3 regions of the Novosphingobium sp. BL-A-41-Hi4A-0G genome follow, and region 2 is predicted to be linked to each of the others. Evidence: riboswitches for the same ligand, from Rfam matches in the RefSeq annotation. Region 2 holds a riboswitch; each other region holds the start of a gene.
What was found. Region 2 has a riboswitch for cobalamin ahead of ACZ1JX_RS09605 (TonB-dependent receptor plug domain-containing protein). Riboswitches for the same ligand answer to the same signal wherever they lie in the genome.
Positions count from the first base shown of each region.

Region 1: linked by a shared signal. The riboswitch ahead of cobW (cobalamin biosynthesis protein CobW) and the one ahead of ACZ1JX_RS09605 (TonB-dependent receptor plug domain-containing protein) in region 2 are both predicted to bind cobalamin.
Region 3: linked by a shared signal. The riboswitch ahead of ACZ1JX_RS20315 (TonB-dependent receptor) and the one ahead of ACZ1JX_RS09605 (TonB-dependent receptor plug domain-containing protein) in region 2 are both predicted to bind cobalamin.

Region 1 covers NZ_JBVFVU010000003.1:98,559-103,529, forward strand. Annotated here, with positions in the region: gene cobN (cobaltochelatase subunit CobN) at 1-2,069, opposite strand, end outside; gene cobW (cobalamin biosynthesis protein CobW) at 2,080-3,132, opposite strand; cobalamin riboswitch at 3,315-3,542, opposite strand; gene ACZ1JX_RS20310 (HoxN/HupN/NixA family nickel/cobalt transporter) at 3,629-4,675, opposite strand; gene ACZ1JX_RS20315 (TonB-dependent receptor) at 4,757-4,971, opposite strand, start outside.
Region 2 covers NZ_CM145501.1:1,994,784-1,999,754, reverse strand. Annotated here, with positions in the region: gene ACZ1JX_RS09615 (hypothetical protein) at 1-186, opposite strand, end outside; gene ACZ1JX_RS09610 (cell wall hydrolase) at 434-1,600, opposite strand; cobalamin riboswitch at 1,779-1,977, shown strand; gene ACZ1JX_RS09605 (TonB-dependent receptor plug domain-containing protein) at 2,086-3,972, shown strand; gene ACZ1JX_RS09600 (ABC transporter substrate-binding protein) at 4,098-4,971, shown strand, end outside.
Region 3 covers NZ_JBVFVU010000003.1:103,568-108,538, reverse strand. Annotated here, with positions in the region: gene tnpC (IS66 family transposase) at 1-1,364, shown strand, start outside; gene ACZ1JX_RS20325 (plasmid pRiA4b ORF-3 family protein) at 1,361-1,954, shown strand; gene ACZ1JX_RS20320 (Y-family DNA polymerase) at 1,962-2,360, opposite strand; cobalamin riboswitch at 2,781-3,014, shown strand; gene ACZ1JX_RS20315 (TonB-dependent receptor) at 3,188-4,971, shown strand, end outside.

The DNA.
Region 1 (4,971 bases), on a different replicon from region 2:
CCGGCCCGCTCGGCTGCGCCCTGATCTCCCCGCCCGAACACATGCAGCCCGTCACCGAACTGGCTGTCCTTTACATCGCAAACGAAGCGGTCGATCCGGGTGATCGCCTCGACCAGCGTGGCCGCGTCATCAAGGCCCAGTTCCGCCTCAAGTCCCAGCACGCGCGCTTCGTCGCGGATGTTCACTTGCAGACGGTCGCGGCGGGCCGGGTCCAGCCCGCCAGCGTTGGAGAATTCATCCAGCAGCGCCTCGATCCGGGCCAGCCCCGCACCGCTTTGCGTTTGCACCAGTGGCGGGGGAACGTGCCCGATCGTAACCGCGCTGATCCGGCGCTTGGCCTGCGCCGCTTCGCCGGGATCGTTGACGATGAACGGATAGATCACCGGCATCGCGCCGGTCAGCGCCTCGGGCCAGCAAGCATCGGACAGCGCGACTGATTTGCCCGGCAGCCATTCCAGTGTGCCATGTGCGCCGATATGCACCAGCGCGTCCACGCTTCGCTGGCGCAGCCACAGGTAGAACGCCACATAGCCATGGCGCGGGCAGCGGGACAGGTCGTGATAGTCGCCGTCGCGATGGGCGCGTTCGCCGCGTTCGGGCTGCAAGGCTACCAGCGCGTTGCCGATGGGCAGCGCGGCAAAACGGAACGCGCCATCGGCGGCGGCAGCATCGGCTTCCGGCTCGCCCCATGCGGCGAAAAGTTCAGCGCGCAGGGTATCGGGCAGTGCTGCCAAAGCCTTGCGGTACTCTGCCATCGGCCAGTGCTGATGTGTGCATTGAAGGAGCGCTGCCAGTCCGGCCTGCGCGTCAGTGGCATATCCCGCCTCGGCCAGATCGGCCAGGATCGCCTCGGCAGAAGCCAGCGCATCCAGCCCCACGGCGTGGGCCATCTGGTATGTCTTGCCGGGATAAGTAGACAGGACCAGCGCAACCCGCCGTTCTGCAACCGGCGTTTGGGCAAGTGCGATCCAGCCCGCCACCCGCGCGGTGATCGCCCCAACCCGGCCTGCATCGGCGCGATGGATGGTGCGGGCAAAGCCAAGCGCGGGATCGCGCGTCCCCGCCTCCTTGAAGCTGGCGACGCCTGCAAACACCCGCCCGTCAATTTCGGGCAAGACCACGTGCATGGCAAGGTCTGCCGGGGAAAGCCCGCGCGAAGCCGCTGCCCATCCCGCGCGCCCGGACGTGGCCAGCGCCAGCTGAAACACGGGAACGCCCGCGCCATCAAGCGGGGTGGCGCCGTCATCGCCCCGCGCGGAAAAAGCGGTAGCGTTGATGATCGCTGCCGGGCCAAGCCCGCGCACCCAGCGGTCCACCTGTTCGCGCACCTGCGGGGCTTTCAGCGAGGGGACGAAGATCGACAATGCATCGAAACCGCGCTGCTCGAACGCGGTATGCAGGGCGGCAAACGGGTCCAGATCGTGGGCGGTCAGGTAAGAACGATAGAACACGATCAGGACCAGCGGCCTTGCGGGATCGCGCGCAAAGGCTTCAAGATCGATCACGCCCCGGCCGGGATGCCAGCCTCCCGCCATCAGCAGCGGATCGAATGTCCGGGCGGGGGCATCAATCAGCCCCGCCAGCTGCGACAGCGCGGCAAGCGCCGCCTGCGCCGCCCTTGCACCGCCAGCATCGCACCACTGCGCAAGTTCGCGCAACGCGGTCACCGGCACGGTCGAGGCCGCATCCAGCCGCGCATCCTCAAAGCCGTCGCCGGGCAGCACGGCCAGCACGATCCCGCGCGACCGGGCCAGCGCCTCGACCTGTTGCAGCCCGTAGCTCCAATAGGGCGTGCCGCCGATCAGCCGGATCAGGATCGCCTTTGCGCCCGACAGCGTCCGCTCGGCATACGTGTCGACCGACAGCGGATGCATCAGCGCCGCCAGATTGGCGAGCCGCAGCGAAGGAAATGTCGCATCGTCTGCACGGGCCTGATGCCATGCCGCCGCGAACGCCCCCAGATCGCTGTCCGAAAAGGACAGGACCACAAGATCCGCGGGCTCTTGCCCCAGATCCTGCGGGACGGCGGTTTCCTCCATCCCGTGCGTTTCGCGGAAAATGACGTGCATGGCCCGCGCCTTACGCCAGCAGCACCGCGCGAATGGCATCGGCGTCGACGTGATCGTGCTCGGCAATGGCGACCAGCGTGGTGCGGCGCGGCTCGTCAGGGCGCCACGGGCGATCGTACTGGTGCCGCACCCGCGCGCCCACCGCCTGCACCAGCAGCCGCATCGGCTTTCCCGCAACGGCGGCATAGCCCTTTACGCGCAGGATATGGTGATCGCGGGCCAGCGTCTCGATCCGCGCGACCAGCGCCGCCGGATCGGCGATCTCGCCCCATTCGATAACGGTGCTGTCAAAGTCGTCGTGTTCGTGATCATCCTCACCATCATGGTGCGATGGGCGCGCGGCGATGTCGTCCTCGGCTGCGGCATCAAGCCCCAGGATCACACGCGGATCGACCACGCCTTCGGTCAGTTCTATCACCGGAACCGGGCGACTAAGCTCTGCCGCAATGATCGCGCGCGCGGCGGCTACGCCTTGGGGTCCGGCCAGATCGACCTTGGTCAGCAGGATCATGTCGGCGCAGGCCAGCTGATCCTCGAACACTTCCGACAGCGGCGTCTCGTGATCGATGCTCGGATCGGCGGCGCGCTGGGCGTCAAGCGCTGCCACATCGGGCGCGAACCGGCCTGCCGCGACCGCTTCGGCATCGGCCAGCGCCAGCACGCCGTCCACGGTGATCCGGCTGCGGATCGCAGGCCAGTCGAACGCCTTGAGCAGCGGCTTTGGCAACGCCAGACCCGATGTCTCGATCAGGATGTGATCGGGGCGCGGATCAAGCGCCAGCAGCTTTTCCACCGTCGGGATGAAATCGTCCGCCACGGTGCAGCAGATGCAGCCATTGGCCAGCTCTACGATGTTTTCCGCCGGGCAATCAGGAATGGCGCAGGACTGCAGAATCTCGCCATCCACACCCAGAGAACCGAATTCGTTGACCACCACGGCCAGCCTGCGGCCACCGGCATTGTGGATCAGGTGGCTGATGAGCGTGGTTTTCCCCGCGCCCAGAAAGCCCGTGATGATGGTGACCGGCACCTTGGACAGGGACGCCTTGGACAGGTCTGGCATAGTAACTTCCCCGCGCGCCAGAGCGAGACACGGCGGGGCTTGCCGGACAAGTCCGGTCGGCGCGCGACGACGGGCGGGCGCGACAAAGCACCCGTAACCACGCAACCCGTGCAGCCCCAGCCACACAGCTTCGTCGCTCAGACGGAGAGTTACCGTGCCGTGACCATCCCCTGGATCAGGCAAGAGCGACCGGTGCGCCGGCAGGTCTCCTGGCTCGCGGGTCACAGCTTGATGCACGCCTTCCCAGACTTGGCGCTTGCGCGCTGCCCAGTGGCTGCTCCTGAATTCAGGAGCATGTGCATCGCGCTATCCGCTTACAGTTGCAGGGACAGCCACGGATTTGGGAGCACGCTCCCGCACCGCATTCCCGATTAAGCCCCTTGCGGGGCACCGGCGCGATCATTGAAGGGCGGGTTACCCCGATCCTTCACCGCGCGCTCTAGACGAAAATGCCAGCCAAGCCAATTGATGATGTTGCTTCACGCAACGTGGACGGTCAGGCACCGACCGAAACCTCGATTTCATCGAACCGCTTCCATCGATAGATCGCGTAACTCGCCAGCCAGCAGAACACGAAAAGACCGATGATGGCGAAGCCCAGACCATTGAAATTTTCACCCAGTTCAATGGCGATCCGCCATGGCGCACCCGTAAGGGCCAGCTTGTCGCCAATCAGGGCCAGCGTTTCGATTCCACCAATGACAATCGCCACGATGGCCGAGATCAGGGTGATGGTGATGTTGTAGTAGAGCTTGCGGATCGGCTTCACGAAGGCCCATTCATAAGCGCCCAGCATCACCACGCCGTCCGCCGTATCGATGAGGGCCATACCGACCGCGAACAGGGCGGGCAGGACCAGGATTGTCCCGATCGACAGGCCATCGGCGGCCTGGCTGGCCGACATGCCCAGAATGGCAACTTCGGTTGCTGTATCGAACCCAAGCCCGAACAGAAACCCCAGCGGGGCCATATGCCAGCTTTTGTTCACGAGGCGGAACATCGGCCTGAACAGTCTGGAAAGCAGACCGCGCCCACCCAATAGCAGATCAAGATCGTCCTCGGCATAGCTGCCGCCTGCACGAACATGGGCAAAAGTCCGCCAGACAGAGCGCAGGATGACCAGGTTCATGCCGGCGATCGTGAACAGGAAAAGCGCGGAAATCACGGTTGCAATCACGCCACCGATTTCCTTGAAGGCGCCGAACTGCGACAGCGCGCTGGCCGTCACCGCAATGATGATCGATGCTATGGCAATGATTCCGGAATGCCCGATCGCGAACCAGAATCCGACCGAAACCGGGCGCTGCCCGTCCTGCATCAGCTTGCGGGTCACATTGTCAATCGCCGCAATATGATCGGCATCAACCGCGTGACGCAGGCCCAGCCCCCAGGCAAGCACAGCGGTGCCGAGCATTAACGGCTGTGCATGAAACAGGCTGAATGCCCAGACCCAGACCCCAATGTTGGCGGCGATCAATCCGGCAAACAAGGCACCAATTCGTCGGCGCAGAGACAGGGATGGCAGTGACTTCGTGAGGTGCATGATTGGCTCGGCGATTGAGGAATATACAAACGAAGGATGGCGCCGCAGACGTGCTGCAGCGCCGCCCATCAAGGGATTTCGCTAGAAATTGACCTTTGCGCCAATCCTCACAGTTCGAGGCTCGACCACGCGGCTCAACCGGCCTTCCACCGGAGCACCTGCATCGAAGGCGGGGATGTAGGACTCGTAATAATAGGCGATGTCCTTGTCCCGGCTGTCGAAGATGTTCAGCACTTCTCCAAATATCTCGACCTTCTTGCCCTTCCACGCGGCCCGGGCATTCATGACGGTGCTGC
Region 2 (4,971 bases):
CCGCGCTGCTGCCGAAAAGCCGTGTGCCGCAAACAGCCGAAGCGCCGTGTCGAGCGCCTCGCCCTGCTGCGCCCACGAACCGCTCCAGTTTTCGGCATTGTCATTCACCGCCCGCAAGTGCCGCCCTTGGATCGAGCGCGACAGGCAGGGGGAAATGATGCCGTAACGGGGCGCAAAACGCAGCATGGTACCTCGTATCTCTCTACGGCCCCGGGGACATTCGGAACCGTTCTCCACGACCCCGCTCTAGGCCCATCTGCGCTAAGAGTGTGTGTGACGACACGGTAAAGGAAGCGATAACCACCCGTTGCGAAACGGATTTGCGATCAATCGCCAGTTCCTCCCCGTTTTTGCGCAGCACAAAGGGCGAGGCGGACCATCCCGGACGTGATCCGGGATGGTGGAGGGGCTTCAGGCACCATCCTTGCGGCCATCAAGCTCCCGGCTGCGCAATCCACTTGTTCGCGTTTTCATATCCCGGCAGCACCGATCCGCTGCCCGAAACCGGAGCCTCGGCAGCGCCCGCCTTCGTCCCCGGCAACACTTGCGGCCGCACAAGGCTCTGCCCGGACACACCCTGCGGCACGCCAGTTACCGGCACCACACTCGCAGCCGGAGCCACGATCCGCCCGGCCTCAAACGCCTTCTCCAGTGCCAGCGGATCGGCGATGTCGACGGGCGAGGGCGTCCACGTCCGGGGATGCGGCGCGGCCAGCGGTTCCCCGCCGAAATAGCGCGCCGTAAACGCCGCGGGCCGCCCCGCCGCGCCTGCCCAGCTGTAAAAGCGGTGCGCGCCGATCGTGCCGATGAAGTTCAGGCTCGGCGCCCAGTAAGGATGCACCGCCGTCGTATGGTAATGCGTGGCAAGGCCGACCGGCGCATAGACGTAACCCGCCAGGGCATCGGCGGCCACGCGCCGCGCCCGGTCCCAGAACGCCTTCATCGGCTTCCTTGCCAGCGAGCCATCGCAGGCGAAAGAGAACTGGCACCCCGGCCGCTCCGACCCCTGATAGACCACGCCGCACACCGTGTTCGGCCATGCCGGATGCGCCACGCGGTTGAGCACCACCTGCGCCACCGCGCGCTGCCCCGCATCGGGTTCGCTCGCCGCTTCGTAATAGATCGCCGACGTCAGGCACTGCAGCGCCCGCCAGCGGTCCTCGCTGCTGCCCGCCGCCATGACCGGACGCGCCGTGGCGATCTCGGCATCGGAATGGCTCTGGTCCCATTTTGCCTGCGCTTCGGTCGGGGCGATCAGCCCGCTGTCGCTGGTGTCGAGCCAGTAGAACGCCGAACCCGGAAAGCTGTCACCCCCGCGCTCGAACGGCTGGAGACCCGCCATCTGCGATCTGGCAACCGCCGCCTGCACGCCGCCCGGCTCGCCCCATCCGGTCGGCCCGAGCAGCAGCGCGAAGATGCCGAACATCGCCACGCCGCCCAGCCGCTGCTTGATCACCGAAGGCGCGCGCAACGTCCGGCGGATCGAGCGCATGTCCCGCCGCCGGATGCGCGCGGCAAAATCGCGCGGCCGCAGCTCAGCCGCCATCACCGCCGCTTGCGCAGGCAGTTCGATCGGCGAGTAGGCAAGCTCGAGTGGCATGGGTCTGCGGCGAATCCTGAAAATCCTCAATTGCGCTAACCTTTTGCGCTTGGGCCTGCACCCGCGCTTTCGCCGCTGTCCCGATGCGGCACAAACCGCTGCCATCCGGTTAACCTGCTCCCCGGACCTGCCCCGAAGTGCATGTCCGCTCTTGCACTGCAACATCGATGGCGCTAGTTCCGCCCCCGACGCCAACGGTGCCCGCTGACCCGGGCTAAGAGGGAAGCCGGTTCCAATCCGGCGCTGCCCCCGCAACTGTAACCGGAGAGCGCGCTGCCAGACGATGCCACTGGTGCCGGATCGATCCCGGCGCTGGGAAGGCAGGCAACGTGTGATGACCCGGGAGCCAGGAAACCTGCCGATGGTAGTCGTTCCGCGGCCGGGCGGGGTGTACCGGGCGCACGCGACGAGGCGCGCCTATTCCAAGGCCCAGCGCACCTCTCGCCACGAACGGCATCAACCGTTCGTGGCCGGAGTTACGTTTCGTGAACAAGTACCTGCTTTCCGTTTCCGCCCTCGCGTTTGCCAGCCCCGCGTTTGCCCAAGGCGCCGACGATATCGTCACCGGTGACTCGATCCGCGCCGATTCCATCACCGTCATCGCCACCGGCAGTCAGACGAGCCTGACGAAGGTGGGCCAGCCCGTCACCGTCATCACCGCCGCCGAAATCCAGTCGATCCAGGGCCCCGACATCACCCGCGTCCTCGAACGCGTCCCCGGCCTCACCATCACCCGCAACGGCGGACCCGGCAGCTTCACCGGCGTGCGCCTGCGCGGCTCTGACGCCGAGCAGGTCCTCGTCCTCGTCGATGGCGTCCGCCTCGAAGACGTCTCGGCCCCCTCGGGCGGCTTCGATTTCGGCACGCTGACTCCCGGCGGCGTCGAGCGGATCGACGTCCTGCGCGGCTCCAACTCCATCGTCTGGGGCAGCGCGGCCATCGGCGGCGTGATCGCAGTCCAGTCGCGTGACCTGAACGGCGTCGAAGCCAGCGCCGAACTCGGCGCCAACGACAGCTACCTCGCCGATGCCGCTGCCGGTCTTTCCGGTGACTTCGGCGCACTCACCCTCAACGGCGGCTATTCCGAAAGCAACGGCGTCTCCGCTGCCGCATCCGGCACCGAGCCTGACGGCTTCCGCCAATGGCGCGTCGGCGGACGTGGCCGCGTGAACCTCTCGCAGGACCTCGCGATCGTCGCCACCGCCCGCTACGCCGACACCCGTACCGACATCGACGGTTTCGCCCCGCCGACCTACAGCTTCGGCGACACCCCGGAATACCAGACCACCCGCCAGGCCTCGGGCCGCGTCGGCCTGCGCTACACCGGCAGCGCCCTCACGCTCAACACCGGCTTTGCCATCTCCGACACCAAGCGCGACTACTTCGACCCGACCTTCGGCACCGACCCGTCCTATGGCTACAAGGGCCGCTCCGAACGCGTCGACCTGACCGGCCGTCTCAACCTCCCCGCCGATTTCACCCTCGATTTCGGCGGTGACAGTGAATGGACCCGCTTCTCCAGCACTTTCGATGCAGAAGCAAAGGCACGCCTCACCAGCGGCCATGCCCTGCTCGGCTGGAGCACCGACCGCGCCAGCATCGCCGCGGGTGTCCGCGTCGACGATCACAGCCGCTTCGGCACCGCATGGACCTTCGGCGCCAACGGCTCGTTCGAACTCGTCGAAAACCTGCGCCTGCGTGCCTCCTACGGCGAGGGCTTCAAGGCCCCCACGCTCTACCAGCTGCTCTCGGACTACGGCAACGCCGCGCTCAACCCCGAGCGTAGCAAGAGCTATGACGCAGGCCTCGAATGGGGCGCGGCTTATGGCAAGGTCCACGCTGCCGTCACCGTGTTCCGCCGCGACAGCCGCAACCTGATCACCTTCGTTTCCTGCGCCAGCCTCAACGCCTGCGCCACGCGGCCCTTCGGCCTCTACGACAACGTCGGCCTCGCCCGCGCGCAGGGCGTCGAAGCCGAACTCGGCGCCCGTCCCACCGATACGCTGCACCTGCAGGCGGCGTACACCTACCTCGAAACCGAGAACCGCACTCCCGGCAATGCCAACCGTGGCAAGGACCTCGCCCGCCGTCCCGCCCAGGCGCTCACCCTCTCGAGCGACTGGGCAACCCCGCTCGCAGGCCTCACCCTCGGGGCCGACCTGCGCCTTGTGGGAGACAGCTTTGACAACGCGTCAAACACCCGCCGCCTCGATGGCTACGCGCTGACTACCGTGCGCGCGAGCTTCCCCCTCACGGAGAAGGTCGAACTCTACGGCCGCGTCGAAAACCTTTTCGACGCCAGGTACCAGACCGTCGCCGACTACGGCACCTGGGGCCGCGCCGCCTACCTCGGCATCCGCGCGCGCTACTGATGACAGCACCCGCGCCTCGTTCCAAACCTCTGTGTCCCCGCGAAGGCGGGGACCTCGGCGGTGTTACGGAACGTCTGCGCACACGTCTCCCGCTCCTTTTCAAAGGAGTGGGTCAGGGGGTGGTGTTGTCTGCAGCTCTCCTCACCGCCAGTTGCATCCCCCACACCAACGCCACCCCCGAACCCCGCGCACAGACGCACCCGACACTCGTCAGCCTCAATCCCTGCACTGACGCGATCCTCGCCGAAGTGGCAGACCCCGCGCAGATCCTCGCCATCTCGCACTACAGCAAGGACCCGCGCTCCTCCTCGATGGACGCACGCCTCGCCAGCGCGCTGCCGTCCACGCGCGGCACTGTGGAAGAGGTCCTCGCGCTCAAACCCGATCTCGTCCTCGGCAGCACGTTCATCGATCCCGCCACGGCCAGCGCCTACAAGCGCCTCGGCCTGCGCCTCGAAACGCTCGGCATGGCCAGCACGGTGGAGGCCAGCCGCGACCAGATCCGCCAGATCGCCACCCTCTCGGGCCATCCCGACCGAGGCGAAGCCCTGATCCAACGCATCGATGCCGCACTCGCCGCCGCCACCCCGCGCCCCGGCACACGCCCTATCCCCACCGTCGTCTGGCAATCGGGCGGGCTGGTCCCCGGCGACGGCACCCTGATCGCCGATCTCCTGCGCCGCACCGGCTATGTCAATTTCGCCGCCGCGCGCGGGCTGGGGCAAGCCGATCTTCTCCCGCTCGAGAAGATGCTCGCAGACCCGCCCGAACTGATCCTCGTCGCAGGCCAGACTGCCGAGACAGGGAAGGGCGACGACCGTGTCCTCAGCCACCCCGCACTCAAGGCCCTGCGCACAACCCGCCGCGCCACCCTTAACCCCAAACTCCTCTACTGTGGCGGCCCCACCCTGATCGCCGCCGCCGAGCGTCTGGCCGAAGTCCGCCGTTCCTCCCCGGTACGGGGAGGGGGACCATCGAAGATGGTGGAGGGGCACCCGC
Region 3 (4,971 bases), on a different replicon from region 2:
TGATGTTCGAAGAGGTCGAGACCCCGGAGCCGGCCAATGACGACGTAGCCACATCGTCAAAGCTGAAATCGGCACGCAAGGCTGGAGCCCGGACGCCGATCCCGGCGCACGTCCCGCGCCTGACGACGGAGCATCGCCCAGAGCCCTGTGGCTGCGGGGGCGTGGAAACCGTCATCTGCGAAGACGTCACCGAAGTGCTGGATTATGTGCCGGCCCGCTTCCGCGTCCTGCGCCATGTTCGCCCTCGTATCGCTTGCCGGTCTTGCGAGACAATCCGCCAGGCTCCGGCCATTGAGCTGCCGTTGCCCAAGGTCATGGCGAGCAGCGCGCTGCTTGCGCATCTGGTCGTCAGCCGCTTCGTGGATCATCAACCCTGGCACCGCCAGTCGGTGATCTTGCGTCGCCAGGGCGTGGACATCGATCGCGATGTAATGGGGCGTTGGTCCCGCAAGCTGGCTTGGTTGATGGCCCCGCTCGGCGAACGCTTGCTCGCCTACGTCCTCCAAGCTCCCAAGATCCATGGTGACGAGACGCCGGTCACATTGCTCATGGGTGAGGACGGCAGCCACACTGCCTACTTCTGGGTCTATCTGCGCGATGGTCGTTCGAGCGGCGACATGAGCCCGCCCGCTGTGGTGTTCCGCTTCACCACCGGCCGCGGCGGCGAGCATCCCGCAGCCCATCTCGCCGGATATCAGGGATACCTCCAGGCGGATGGCTATGCCGGCTACAACGCGCTGTATCGTGACCCCAAGACGAAGGCCCCGCGCGGCGTGACCGAGGTGGGTTGCTGGGCACATGCGCGGCGCAAGTTTACTGACATCCTGGAAAAGAACCCGTCGCCAGTCGCGGCTGAAGCCGTTGTGAGGATTGGTGAGCTGTTCGCGATCGAGCGCGACATCAAGGGCGCACCACCCGATGCACGACGACAGGTCCGCCAGCAGCAGGCCTCCCCTAAACTGGCTGCCTTACGGCCCTGGCTCGAAGCACAGATGCGCGGGCTGTCCTCAGACAGCGCACTGGCGAAGGCCTGCCGTTATCCGCTCAACCGGTGGGCGGCGATGATCCGCTATTGCGACGATGGCCTGCTCGAGATCAGCAACAACCTGGTCGAAAATGCCCTGCGCGGCGTTGCTCTTGGTCGGCGCAACTGGATGTTCGTCGGTTCGACCAAGGGCGGAGATGCTTCGGCCCTGTTTTACTCGCTTGTCGAGACATGCCGCCTGAACGGCGTGGAACCCGAGGCTTGGTTTACCGACGTCATCGCGCGTATCGGCAACCACCCGATCAACCGGATCGACGAATTGCTGCCATGGAACTGGCATGCGGCGAGAGAGGTCCAGAACCTGGAGTATGCTGCTTGAGCAACGCCTTCATCGTGCGGATGACAATCACCCTAGACGACGTGACGCCGGCCGTCAGCCGCGTAATCGAAGTGCCGCTGGGTATCCGGCTCGATCGTCTGCACAGCGTCTTCCAGGCGGCATTGGCGTGGACGGACAGTCATCTGTGGGAACTGACGTTCGGTCGCACGGGCTTCGGCATCCCAGATCCCGAATATGGCTTTGGCGGTCCGCTCGATGCCCGCAAGGCGACCCTGGGTCAGGCTCTAGAGGGAATGCGGGGCAAGTCCTTCCGATACCTATACGACTTCGGTGATGCCTGGGAGCACAGCGTCAAAATCCAGGGCATCGCTCCGGCCGAGCCCCAAGGCAGCTATCCTCGCCTGCTCGCAGCCACCGGCATGCGACCGCCAGAGGACTCAGGCGGACCTTGGGGCTATGCCGAGAAGCTGGAAGCCCTGGCCGATCCGACACATGAATACCATGAAGAGGCGTTGGAAGCCCTGGGGGACGACCATGATACCGATGCTCAGCCCGACATCGACATGATCCATAACCGCTTAGCAGCGCTGGCAAAGAAATGGGCGCCGCGCCCGCGGAAGGCCAAATAGACTTACGTCAACGCCGCCTTCCGTCGGCGCTTACTTCTGATGCAACCAAGTTGCATACCAGTTCGTCGATCGAGCGCTCTTTTTCGATCGGCAGGCAGCCCTCGATTACAGCGAGGATACGGTGATGGAGCCGAACGTACGCATCAGGCCGTGCTACGATGAAAATCATCTCTGGCACGATCGCTCTGGCTTCGCTTACCGAAGCACCAGAGGGGACCCCCGCCCGCTTCGCTTCGCGGCTGATTGCAATGCAACCAGTGTGCCGGACATCTAGCGGTACTACACCAACCGGCTTCCCACGCAGGACTGGATTAAAATGTTGCTCGGCCGATGCGAAGAAGCTGTCGAAATCGAGGTAAAGCTTTGTCACAGCCGTAAGGGCCTTTTGCGAGGGAATCAGACGCAACCATTCTGGAACATTTAGCGAACATCGGCAATCGAGATCAGCAGAGCAAAAGGGGCTAGGCAACAATCTGGTCAGTGCCTGCCATCAAATTCTTAGACGGCAATCCACTGACCAGCGGGTTTTGATGCGATTGAAATGACCTCGGAATGACCGAATATAGGGCTGCATTTGCCACCTTGTAGGCGGCGATTGCAGGGGCAGCAGGCGACCACTTCCGGTCGTACAGGAGTCCGATGGCCAACGATAGGTTCAGTGAAAACCCGCCATTCAAATCGAGTGCGCGCGGTTGGTGCGCTCTGGCCGTGCCAATGGCAATGGTGGCGCGGGATGCAGTAATCGTTGATTCAATCCCTGCTCCAAGCGTTATTGGCTTTTCCGATCACTTCAGTTAGGTGAGGTATCGACGGGCAGACTAGTCCGCCTTTCATTGATCGCGCCGGTGCCCCCGAAAGGGGCTTAATCGGGAATGCGGTGCGGAAGCTTGCTTCCAAATCCGCGGCTGTCTCTGCAACTGTAAGCGGATAGCGCGATGTACATCGCTCCTCTTGGAAGGGGCAGCCACTGGGCCGGACGCTAAATCATGCGAGGTCTGGGAAGGCGTGCATCAAGCTGTGACCCGTGAGCCAGGAGACCTGCCGGCGTCTGGTCGCTCTTGCCTTGGTCCAGAGGATGGCTGCGGCACGGTGAACTCCGTCTGAGCGACGAACGAGCGGCTGGGGCCGCATCGGAGACGTGCGTCGGCCGCCCATGGCGTCCGGCCGCCGCGCGTGTCGCCCGTTCGCGCGGGTTTGCCCCGGCCACGTCGCAAGACGCCGGGGGACTATTTAGTGATCAAGACCATTACTACCAGCAGCGCCCTTGCGCTGATCTGTATCGGAAAACCGGCATTTGCCGAAACCTCTGAAAAGGCATCGCAAACAAGCGCGGATGCAGTCGTGGCGGGTAACGACATTGTGGTTTTCGGTCGCGGTGAGGCCATGATCGGCACTGCCAAATCAGCGAGCGAAGGAAGCGTCGGAGGGGCCGATCTCCTCGTGCGGCCTCTTCTCCGCGTGGCCGAACTGCTGGAAGCGGTGCCCGGGCTGGTTGCAGCCCAGCATTCTGGGAGCGGCAAAGCCAACCAGTATTTCCTGCGCGGTTTCAACCTCGACCATGGGTCTGACTTCAGTACCTATATCGATGATGTGCAGATGAACTTTCGTACCCACGGACATGGTCATGGCTATCTCGACCTCAACGGCCTCATTCCGGAGATCGTGGGCCGGGAGGATTTTCGTAAAGGGCCCTACCGCGCCGATGGCGGTGATTTCGCTCTGGCGGGAGCAGCCTATATGACGACCATCAAGGGTTATGACCGGCCATGGGCATCGGCCGAGACTGGTTCATATGGTTGGCGCCGCGTCGCTGCGGGTGGAACATTGCACGACCTGGGCGGCGGAGACCTCACGCTTGTCGCCCAGGCCAAGGCCTATGACGGACCGTGGCAGGAACCTGAACGTCTGCGCCATTACTCGGGGTTCGCGAAATATAGCATGCCGACCGGTGCGGGCACATTGGAGGCATCTCTCCATGCCTACCGGGCGACATGGCACCCAACCGAGCAAATCCCCGAGCGCATTATCGGCACGGCGTTGTGTGCGGATGTGTTCTGCTCTCCAGATCCTTCCGCGCGGGGTGAGACGACGCGCCTGGTGGCTAACATCGCGGTCAAGCAACCGACATGGCGCGCCAATGTCTATGCCCAGTTTTACGACTGGTCGATGTTCTCGAACCCCACTTACACCGATCCGGATGGCACAAGCGCGCAGATCAAGCAGTTCGACCGGCGTTGGGTCCTCGGGCTGTCCGCACAAAAACATTGGGAAATCGCTGACAGTCTGGCTGTGAGCCTTGGCACCGAAAACAGATACGACGCCGTCGGGAATGTTGGTGTCGATCGAACGGCTGCCCGCGCATTTCTTGAATCTCTCGGGCACTTTCGGGTCGGGGAATTGTCTTCCGCGCTCTACGGCGAAGTCGCTTGGAAACCCTTGGCGGGACTGCGTGTGACAGGTGGTCTTCGCGGGGACTATTATCACTATTCCGTGCGTGCACGAGATTCTGTTGCGGCGTCGCTGGGCGAAGGCAGTGGCTCAGCGTCGATTCTCTCTCCCAAGGCGTCAATCGCCTATCAGGTTACGCCGCATCTTGAACTCTACGCCAACTGGGGCCGTGGATTCCATTCCAACGATGTTCGGGGTGCGGTCAACAGGGACACGCCTGTTCCCGTTCTGGTTCGCGGCATCGGCAAGGAACTGGGAGGACGCATTCAATTCTCCGGGGTCACGTTAACCGCGACTTACTGGTGGCTGCATGTCGGCAGCGAACTTCGTTTCATTGGCGATTCCAATGCTGTTGAACCGTCGGGTGCCAGTGGGCGTCATGGCTATGAAATCGTCGCCTTCTGGCGGCCGTTCCCTTGGCTTGCGCTTGATGGAAACTATACCGCCAGCCATGCGCGCTTCGACAATGGCGATCACATCCCCAATGCATTTGAGAACGCGGCTTCAGCCGGTGCCGCCATCATTCTTGATCCCTGGGAAGCCAGCATTCGGGTGCGCCACCTTGGACC